3 regions of the Caballeronia sp. INML2 genome follow, and region 1 is predicted to be linked to each of the others. Evidence: predicted binding sites of a transcription regulator. Region 1 holds the regulator's gene; each other region holds the start of a gene.
What was found. Region 1 encodes FliA, which starts transcription of late flagellar genes. Its sites were predicted from a motif close to CTAAAGTTTNNNNNNNNNNNGCCGNTA; they were not measured.
Positions count from the first base shown of each region.

Region 2: a site for FliA is predicted at 1,923-1,949, ahead of fliS (flagellar export chaperone FliS). Genes of this name have one in related genera too.
Region 3: a site for FliA is predicted at 1,377-1,403, ahead of NCT32_RS09855 (DUF4088 family protein). Genes of this name have one in related genera too.

Region 1 is NZ_JALQDH010000040.1:29,884-33,154, reverse strand. Features, by position in the region: gene flhF (flagellar biosynthesis protein FlhF) at 1-670, shown strand, start outside; gene NCT32_RS13510 (hypothetical protein) at 663-1,580, shown strand; gene NCT32_RS13505 (RNA polymerase sigma factor FliA) at 1,599-2,330, shown strand; gene NCT32_RS13500 (GGDEF domain-containing protein) at 2,376-3,271, opposite strand, start outside.
Region 2 is NZ_JALQDH010000038.1:75,817-79,087, forward strand. Features, by position in the region: gene NCT32_RS13255 (flagellar hook-length control protein FliK) at 1-966, opposite strand, end outside; gene NCT32_RS13260 (flagellar protein FliT) at 1,009-1,338, opposite strand; gene fliS (flagellar export chaperone FliS) at 1,367-1,786, opposite strand; gene fliE (flagellar hook-basal body complex protein FliE) at 2,008-2,373, opposite strand; gene fliF (flagellar basal-body MS-ring/collar protein FliF) at 2,678-3,271, shown strand, end outside.
Region 3 is NZ_JALQDH010000023.1:288,491-291,761, reverse strand. Features, by position in the region: gene NCT32_RS09860 (ATP-dependent helicase) at 1-512, shown strand, start outside; gene NCT32_RS09855 (DUF4088 family protein) at 525-1,289, opposite strand; gene NCT32_RS09850 (AzlD domain-containing protein) at 1,467-1,790, opposite strand; gene NCT32_RS09845 (AzlC family ABC transporter permease) at 1,787-2,476, opposite strand; gene NCT32_RS09840 (AraC family transcriptional regulator) at 2,648-3,271, opposite strand, start outside.

The sequences.
Region 1 (3,271 bases):
CGTCGGCAAGACGACGACCACGGCGAAGCTCGCGGCGCGCTGCGTGATGCGCTTCGGCGCGAGCAAGGTCGCGCTGCTCACGACCGACAGCTACCGGATCGGCGCGCACGAGCAGTTGCGCATCTTCGGCAAGATCCTCGGCGTGTCGGTGCACGCGGTGAAGGACGCCGCCGACCTGCAGCTCGCGCTTTCCGAGCTGCGCAACAAACATATCGTGCTGATCGACACGATCGGCATGAGCCAGCGCGACCGCATGGTCTCGGACCAGATCGCGATGCTGTGCGGCGCGGGCCATCCGGTGCAGCGCATCCTGCTGCTCAACGCGACGAGCCACGGCGACACGCTCAACGAAGTCGTGCAGGCATACAAGAGCGCGGCGGATCAGCCGCCGCTCGCGGGCTGCATCCTGACCAAGCTCGACGAAGCGACGAATCTCGGCGGCGTGCTCGATACCGTCATCCGCTACAAGCTGCCGGTGCATTACGTGTCGACCGGCCAGAAGGTACCGGAGAACCTGTACGTCGCGACCAAGCGTTTCCTCATCAAGAGCGCGTTCTGCATTCCGCGCGACGGCTCGCCGTTCGTGCCGCAGGACGAAGAAGTGCCGGCGCTGCTCTCCGCACTGTCCGCGCGCGCCACGACCGAACTGCATGAGGTGCACTTTGGATAAGTTCGTGCTCGACCAGGCGGAAGGTCTGCGACGGCTGCTCACGCGCGCCGGTTCGCGCGTGGTGGCGGTGGCGGGCGGGCCGGCGGGCATCGGATGCACGTCGGCGGTGGTGAATCTCGGCGCGGCGCTGTCCGTGCACGGCAAGGATGTGCTCGTCATCGACGAGCATCGGGGCGCGGGCTCGGCGAGCCGCATGCTGGGCCTCTCCGATGCAGGCGCGCTCGCCGCTGTGATGTCGGGCCGCCGCGCGCTCGCCGATGTCGTCGAGCGCACGCCGTTCGGCTTCTCGCAGATCGCCGCGCCGCGCGACGAGCGCATCAGTCACGACGCCGCGCAGTGCCGCGCATTGCTCGATGGTCCGGCGGACATCGTTCTCATCGACGCGCAACTGGACCGTCACGGCGCACTGTCGACGCTCGCGGCGCAGGCGCATGACTTTCTCATCGTGACGCGGGTGGCTGCGTCGGCGATCACCGAGGCGTATGCGTGCATGAAGCGCCTGCACTACGCCCATGCGATCGGCCAGTTCCGCGTGCTCATCAATCACGTGCAGAACCCGGCCGACGCGGCGGTCGCGTTCGACAACCTGTCGGGCGTCGCGAGCCGGTATCTGGCCGTGTCGCTCGTGCAGGCAGGGTATGTGTCCGAGGATGCGCGCGTCGCTCGGGCGAAGGAGCTTTCACGCTGCGCAGTCGAAGCGTTCCCGGCTACGGCCGCGGCGCGCGACTACCGCGCGATTGCGGCGGAGCTCCTGCACTGGCCGATGCGCCCCGCGCCGTACATGCGCGCGGCGAACGGTCAGCCAGACGCGCGAATTCCGGTTGGCGACTCTGAACAGGGCGGGCGGGAGGCGGCGCATCGTGTGGCCGCGCTTCACGACTTTGCAATGACCAGCACGGCGTCGATGTGATCAAGATAGGTGACCAAGATGTATAACGCCCAAGGCAAACTCTCACAGTCGGACGTCCTGACGAAATATGCGCCGCTCGTTCGCCGACTGGGGCTTCAGCTCGTCGCCAAGATGCCGGCGAGCGTCGATCTCGACGATCTCATCCAGGCCGGCATGATCGGACTCATGGACGCGGCGAGCCGCTACAAGGAAGATCAGGGCGCGCAATTCGAAACCTACGCGAGCCAGCGCATTCGCGGCGCGATGCTCGACGAGCTGCGCGCGAACGACTGGCTGCCGCGCAGCATGCGCAAGACGTCGCGCGAAGTGGAATCGGCGGTGCACAAGGTCGAGCAGAACCTCGGCCGCTCCGCAAGCGAGACGGAGATCGCCGAGCACATGAACATGCCGCTCGACGAATATCAGTCGATGCTCCAGGATCTGCACGGCAGCCAGCTGATCTACTACGAAGACTTCGACCGCTCCGCCGACGACGAGCCGTTCCTCGACCGCTATTGCGTCGATCGCTCGGACCCGCTTTCGGCGCTGCTCGACGACAGCCTGCGCGGTGCGTTGATCGAAGCGATCGACAAGCTGCCCGAGCGCGAGAAGCTGCTGATGAGCCTCTACTACGAACGCGGTCTGAACCTGCGCGAAATCGGCGCGGTGATGGAAGTCAGCGAATCGCGTGTGTGCCAGTTGCACAGCCAGGCGGTCGCGCGTCTGCGCACGAAGCTGCGCGAGCAGGCGTGGACGAGCGTCGAGGCGTGATCCGGCCTTGAGCCGGGGTGCCCGCCTGCATGCGGGCACGTCGATTCAATTCGCTTCGAAGTCGCGCGTTTCGGCGAAGACGGTTTTCCCTTCGCCGAGACTTTTTGCGCGATACATCGCACGGTCGGCGGCGCGCAGCACGGCGGTGATGCCGGATTGTTGCGCGGCCGTCGCGCTGGAAAGCAGACACGCGCCGATGCTCGCCGATACCGACACCGGCCGCTCCTGCACCGAGGTCATCGCGCCGAGCACCGAGTGAATGCTGTCGGCCACCGACAGCACCGCCGCGCGATCGCGTACCTGATGCGCGAGCACGACGAACTCGTCGCCGCCCAGACGCGCGATCGTGTCCGTCTTGCGCATGCGCTTCGCGAGCGATTGCGCGAAGGCTTGCAGCAGCATGTCGCCGACGGCGTGACCGTAGGTATCGTTCACTTCCTTGAAGCCGTCGAGGTCGATGAGGAGGAGCGCGGCGGCGTGGTCGCCATCGGCATCGCGCGTGCTCATCGCGCGATCGACGACCCGCTCGAGCGCGTATCGGTTGGACAGACCGGTGAGCGGATCGGTCGATGCCTGACGTGCGAGATCGCGATTCGCGTTGCCGAGCCGATCGACGAGCACGCTCAAATACACCGATGCGCCCAGCACGCTCAAGCCCAGCCCGATCGCGGCGGGAAGATTGGCGCGCCACCACGGCTGCCAGATACCGAGCGCGATCACGATGATGAGCGCCGTCGCGCACGACACGGCGAGCGTGCGCTTGCCGTATCGGCATCCCGAGCCGATCAGAAACCAGAACATCACCCAGATGAGCGGTAGCGCGATCGCACCGCCCGCCGCGAGCGCGAGCCCGAGCAGGGTTTGATCGGCGATGGTCGTGACGGTGAGACGCTTCTCCGAAGGCGAACTCATGCGGCTCACGATCAGGAGCGTCACCGCGC
Region 2 (3,271 bases), on a different contig from region 1:
GCGCGGATCGCGCGGCTCGCGGGCCACCTCCCATTCGAAGCGCGTGCCGGGCCACGCCTCGCCCTGCCAGCGGAACTGCTGGTTCGCGAGCACGTCGAGTTGCTGACGCACGACATTGAGCGTCGCCGGATGGATGCCCGCCGCGACCGACGCCTGAAGCGCCGATTCCTGCTGGCTCGGCTGCGCCGTCTGGGCGTTCGCGCCGCCGGCGGCGTTGCCGTTTTGCGAATTCGAAAGCGCCGACGGCGGCGCATCGCGCACCGACGCCGCGAGCGCGGCGGCTTGCTGCGGCGTCTGCGGCGTCGGGACCGGACGCCCGGGGAAGTCGGGCGTATCGGGCGTGAATTGCGGCGCGCGGGCGTCGTCGAGCCATGCGTCGCTGGCTGGATCGAGCGGCAAGGACATTGACCGCGCATCGGCGCGCGCCTGCGGCTCGTTGGCGAGCGACGCTGCGCTGCGCTGGCCCGCGAGCCATTGCACCAGATGCGATTCGTAGAAGAGCCCGCTTTCGTCCACGGTTTTCGCCAGCGCGGCCGCGAGCGCGGCGGCAGGCAGCGGCGGCAGGTTCTGCGTCGCGGCGCGCGCGGCGGCGACGGCGGCGGCGTTGGAAGAGAACGCGGTATCGAAGAGGCCGGTCGTGAGCGCGGCGAAGGCGCTCGCCGGGCGCGGCGGCGTCGGCCAGAGCGGGGCGTCGCCGGTCAGCGCGGGCGTCGCGCCGCCGAATCGCGAGATCGCGTCGAGCGTGCGCGCGACGCTGGAGAACGCGGTTTGCGCCGATGCCGCCGGCGCCGCCGCGCCGCCAGGCGTGCCGGCGGTCTGGAACATGTCCGTTTGCGTCGTCGTCTGCCCGACGCTCGCACCGGTGACGCCGCTGCCGCTCACGCCGTTCGGCGCGCGAATCGCGGACAGAAGGAGCTCGGTGCGGCTGGCGAGCAACGATGCGATCGCGGTATCGAGTCCAGTCATGCCCACATCCTCATATGCGCCACGGCCGGGCGCGGACCGCGCCTAGCGCAATCCGATCATTTTTTTCAGTACGCGCGCCGGGCTGTTGACCGTGAAAAGCGCCGACAGACGCGCGAGGCTCGGCGACGTCAGATCGCGGATCGCGGCGTCGTCGGCGAGAATCTTCTTCACGAGGTCCAGCTTGCGCGCGCGGGCGCTTTCGTCGAGTTCCGAGGCCGAATCCACTTGCTTCAGTTGCTCGACCAACTCGCGGTAGGTGCCTTGCAGCGCCTTCAGCTCGCTCCATTCGCCGCCGCGCGCGGCCACCAGCATCTGGCCGGAAACCGCGGCAATCGCCTCGTAGTGGGCGAAATATTCTTGTGTCGTCTTCATTCTTTTCAGGCAGTCGACGCGCATCCCGTCAAACGGGCGCGGCGGTCATTTGCGCCACTTCCGGTCCAATTCCCACCCAGGCTTCCTCGAGCGTCGCGAGCAGATTGTCGACCTCGACGAGCATCGCCTCGTTCTGCTTCAGATTCGCCTCGAGCAGCCGGCGCGTCATATACGTGTACAGCGCGTCCAGCCGCTGCGCGATCTCGCCGCCCGCATCCTTGTTGAGCGCCTGCTGCAAACCGCTCTCGACGATGCTGATGGCCTTGCTGATCGCCGCGCCGCGTGCGCCGACATTGTTCTGATGCAGGTGCATGCGGGCCTGCGCGATCGCCTGCCGCGCACCCTGGTACAGCATCACGATCAGCCGGTGCGGGCTCGCTCCCATCACTCCTGTCTGCACGCCCACGCGTGCGTAGGCGTTGGCTCCAGCGTGTCCTGGGGAATACATCTCTCGATTCTCCTTATGCGATGCCGCGGCATTCCGCATTTCAAGCGGAACGCCGTGCCTCTCGTCCTGATCCGTGTGCGCCCGGCCAAGCCGGTGCAGGCAGGCGAACCATCGTTCGCCGTGCCGTTATCGGGGTTATCGGAGAAACGCGGCAAAGCTTTAGGAAGCGAGGCTCCAGAGCCGTCGCAAGAATGAAGGGCAGGATCGCGAGAGGGCGGCCGTCAGACGGAGATCTGCATGATGTCGTTGTAGGCCGACACGAGCTTGTTGCGCACCTGCAACCCGAACTGCAGGCCGACGTTCGCCTTCTGCATGTCCACCATCACGTCGTTGAGCGACACGTTCGGCGCGCCGATCTCGAAGGCGTGCGCCTCGCCGAGCGCCTTCGTCTGGTTGTCGCTGATCTTGTCGATGGACGATTTCAGCGCTTCGGAGAAACTGCCGACGCTTGCCGCGCCCGATGTCCCGCTTTGGCCCGAGACGGCGCCCGACGCGCTGGTGGGACCGGACGTCCCGCCGGCGGCTTGCGACGCCAGCGACTGAATGGCCGAGAGCGCGGCGGAAAGCGGATTGATCGGAAAGTTCATGTTGACTCCGGATGACAGGGAATAGCCGGCGGAACGCGTCCGAAGGCGGGACGGCCCGCGCCGCGCGTGGGCGGTGGCCTCGGGTTCGGCGACGCAATTGCGGAGGTTCGCCGAGTACGAAAAAGATTAGCAGCCGGTGATTTTTCAAAGCGCGGGAAGAACGGGGAAAACCCCGCTCTATTCGCCGAATCGACTTGCAATCTTCTGCGGATAATCCCCATCGTGAAAAGTCCTCCACCGCCGCTTACATGGAAAGCGGGAAGCGGCGGGAGGAGAACCTCAGGATTCGGAGCTTCGACGCTAAATGGATACGCCCAACAACTCACTCATCACGCCCGACGCCAGAATGGGCCTGGCGGGCGCACAACCGGGGGCAGCCGGCACGGCCGCGGCCCCGGGACTCGCGGGCGGTGCCGACTTCGGCGGTTTTGCGCAGCGCGTGCCGATGCTCAACCAGTTCCGCTCGAATCCGCGCGTGCCGCTCATCGTGGCCGTCGCGATTCTGGCGATGGTGGTCGCGGGCCTCGTCATGTGGTCGCGCCAGCCGGACTACCGCGTACTTTTCTCCAATCTCTCCGATCGGGACGGCGGCGCAATCGTTGCCGCGCTCCAGCAAGGCAACATTCCCTATAAGTTGTCCGACGGCGGCGGCGCCATTCTCGTGCCGGCCGAGCAGGTTCACGAAACGCGTCTGCGTCTCGCGAGCCAGGGCTTGCCGAAGAGTGGCTCGGTCGGCTTCGAGTTGATGGACAACCAGAAGTTCGGCATCAGCCAGTTCGCCGAGCAGGTCAACTATCAGCGCGCGCTCGAGGGCGAGCTGGAGCGCACGATCGGCGCGATTTCGTCGGTGAAGTCGGCGCGCGTGCATCTGGCGATCCCGAAGCCGAGCGTGTTCGTG
Region 3 (3,271 bases), on a different contig from region 1:
AAAGCATCGCGTCGACGTATCCCACGCGCGAGCGCTTTCTCACCGAGCTCACGCTCGATCCGCCCGACGCGACGAGCGACGAATCCGGCGTGCCGATGCTCGACGAAGACTATCTGATTCTCTCGACCATCCACTCGGCGAAGGGCCAGGAATGGCGCAACGTGTTCGTGCTGAACGGCGTGGACGGCTGCATTCCGTCCGATCTGGGCACGGGCAGCGAAGAGGAAATCGACGAGGAGCGGCGCCTGCTCTACGTGGCGATGACACGTGCGAAGGAAGATTTGCACATCATCACGCCGCAGCGGTTCTACGTGCACAACCAGACGCATCTGGGCGACAGGCACGTCTGGGCGCAGCGCACGCGCTTCATCCCGCCGCATCTGATGCAGAACTTCGAAGCGGCCGCGTGGCCGCCGGTGATCGCACCCGCCGCGCCGACGGCGGCGGGGCTGGCGGCCGCCGCGAAGGCGAGAATCGATATCGCGGCGCGCCTGAAGGGAATGTGGGAGTAGGGCGAAGCGCGTTCAGCGCGGCGCGCGCGAGGTTCGCGGCGCGCGTGGCGATGGCGCGAAGATGCTGCGCAGCCAGGCGGCGAAGCGCGTGAAGCCGTCGTAAGGCTCTTCGATGAACAGCTCGGGCCGCAGCGAGCGCAGGTACTCCAGCACCTGCTGCGCTTCCTGCTTCTGAATCGACCCATAGAAAATGCCGAGCCGCAGCAGGCAGCGCAGTTCGCCGAGCTTCTCGCGCGCGGTCGAGCCGATGCTCGTCTCCACGGCAATTTTCGTTTCGTACACGCGCTGGCGCAGCGAATCGGCAAGACGGAAGGCGGGCGTCTGCATTTTTTCCTCGACTTCGCGAATGTCCGCCGCCGCCGATTTGATCTGTGCCGCGAGCATGTCCACCTGCGACACGTCGCCCTTCGCCTCGGTGACGATCGCCGTCGCCCATTCACGCGACGCCTTGATGAGATCCTCGGCGGTCCAGTCGGCGCGGATCGCGAACGCGAAGCCGTGCTCGGCCGCCTGACGGATCAGGATTTCGACGACATCGGGAAACTCCTTGTCGAGCGCGCGCTTGGCCCACGCGTACTGGCCGTGCGTGAGCATGCGCTGCACCGCCTGCTCGGTGAGCGGGGTGTCGTTGTCGAGCAGCTTTGCGCGCAGGAAGTCCTCGAACGTCGGCGTGACGAATTGCGGATCCAGCTTCAGCGACAGACGCGTGAACGCTTCGAAATCGCGATGCAGCGAAGCGATCGTCTCGTCGCGAAACGAAAGGGTGATTTGACGCATGTTGGTTCCCGGTTCCGCTTCCGATTGATTCGGAGGCGGGCAGTGCCTTCGGCTCCGCCTCTCGGGGCGGAGTCCATTCGTTTCTGATATCGGCGCGCTTTCCGGGAACTTGAGGATTTTTCGAGGCTTTTTGAAAGCCGTTTAGCGGCTGATTGACGGTTGAGCGGCGGAAAACATTTAGCGCAGCACGGCGAACTGCCAGACGAAGAACACCGCCAGCGACACGGCAATCGTTAAAAGCGGCCGTTTGGTGAGCGCGCAGACGATGACCGCCACGATCGCCGCCACGAGCTGCGGATTACGCCAGGTGATCTCGGCCTCGTTGCCGTGCGGCGAGACGGTCATCGGCACGATGATCGCCGTGAGCACCGTCACCGGCACGTACGAAAGCGCGGTGCGCACGATCGGCGGAAACGGCAGGCGCTCGCCCAGCACGAACACGGCGGCGCGGATCGTGTACGTGACCAGCGCCATGCCGAGGATCAACGTGATGTAGTTCATTGCGTGCGCTCCTTGGCGTTCTTCAGGCGATGCTTCGCGTGCGGCCGGTTTTCCATCAGCGTGAGCACCATGCCGACCGCGACGCCCACGAACACCGCCGCGAGCAGCCCGAGCTTGTATGGCCAGCCCTGCCACGCGAACGACAACACGCCCGATGCGAGCGCCGCCGCGACGAAACGCACGGCGACCAGTTGCGGCACGATGATCGCGATGAACGTCGCGACCATCGCGAAGTCGAGGCCGAGCGATTTCAGACCGGGAAACGCCGCGCCGAACACCAGGCCGACGAGTGTCCACAACTGCCAGTTCAGATACATCGAGACGCCGGAGCCGAAGAAGTAATGCGGGCCGGTTTCGCCCGGCGCGCGCTTCTGATAGTGCGCGTAGGCGACGGCGAAGACTTCGTCGGTCAGGAAGCCCGCGAGCGCCCAGCGCCAGCGCCGCGGAAGATGCGCGACATACGGCGCGAGTGTCGCCGAATAGAGGACGTGACGCAGATTGACGACGAGCGTCGTCGCCCAGACGACGGCGAAGCTCGCGTGAGACGCGATCAGGCCGACCGCGATGAACTGCGCGGACCCCGCGAACACCGCGAGCGACATCAACTGGCCATGCCAGAGCGTGAGCGGACTTGCGGTGACGAGCGTGCCGAAGATCACGCCGAAGGGCGCGGCGCCGATCATCATCGGAATGGTGTCGCGCGCGCCGGCCGCGAATTCGCGCAGCGCATGGCCGGACGTTTGTGTGGAACGTTGAGCGGGTGTTGCTTTCAAGATTTCCTCCTATGGAAGCGAGGATACGCAAGACGCCGCTCGACATGCTTGTACGTTCTTGCGCTTTCCTGGCTGGCCGGAAGCTCAGCGCCAGCGGCCGGGCGGCACGCCGAACGTGCGCTTGAAATGGCGCGTGAAATGACTCTGGTCGGTGAAGCCGCTCGCCGCTGCGACGTCGGTCACGGAGGCGCCCGCGCGCAACGCCGGCAACGCCCGCACGATACGCAACTGGTTGCGCCATGCGTGCGGCGCAAGACCGGTTTCGCGCGTGAAGAGACGCGCCGCGTGAAAGGTCGAGAGGCCGACCGTCTGCGCGAGTTCGGCGAGCGTGACCGGTTCGAGCAGATCGTCGGCGAGGCGGGATTTCATCGTCGTGACGCGATGCGCGTCGGCGGCGGGCGGCGCGATGCCCGGGCGCTCGCGGGCGTGGCGGCCGAGCAGCGTCGTCACGGCATCGACGAGCGCGAGTTCCGCGGCGAGCGGATCCGCGCCGGTTTCCAGCAGGCGATGCGCGACGACCAGGCGCCGCGCGAGATCGGGATCGCGGATGATGTCGTCGGAGAACCAGGGCGCCGATTCATGCCGCCCGGACATAGCCCGCGCGAGGCCTTCGACGAACGGCACCGGCAGATAGAACACGCGATAGCGCCACCCCGCATCGACGGCCCGCGCGCCGGTATGCACTTCGCCGGGATTGATCACCGGCAC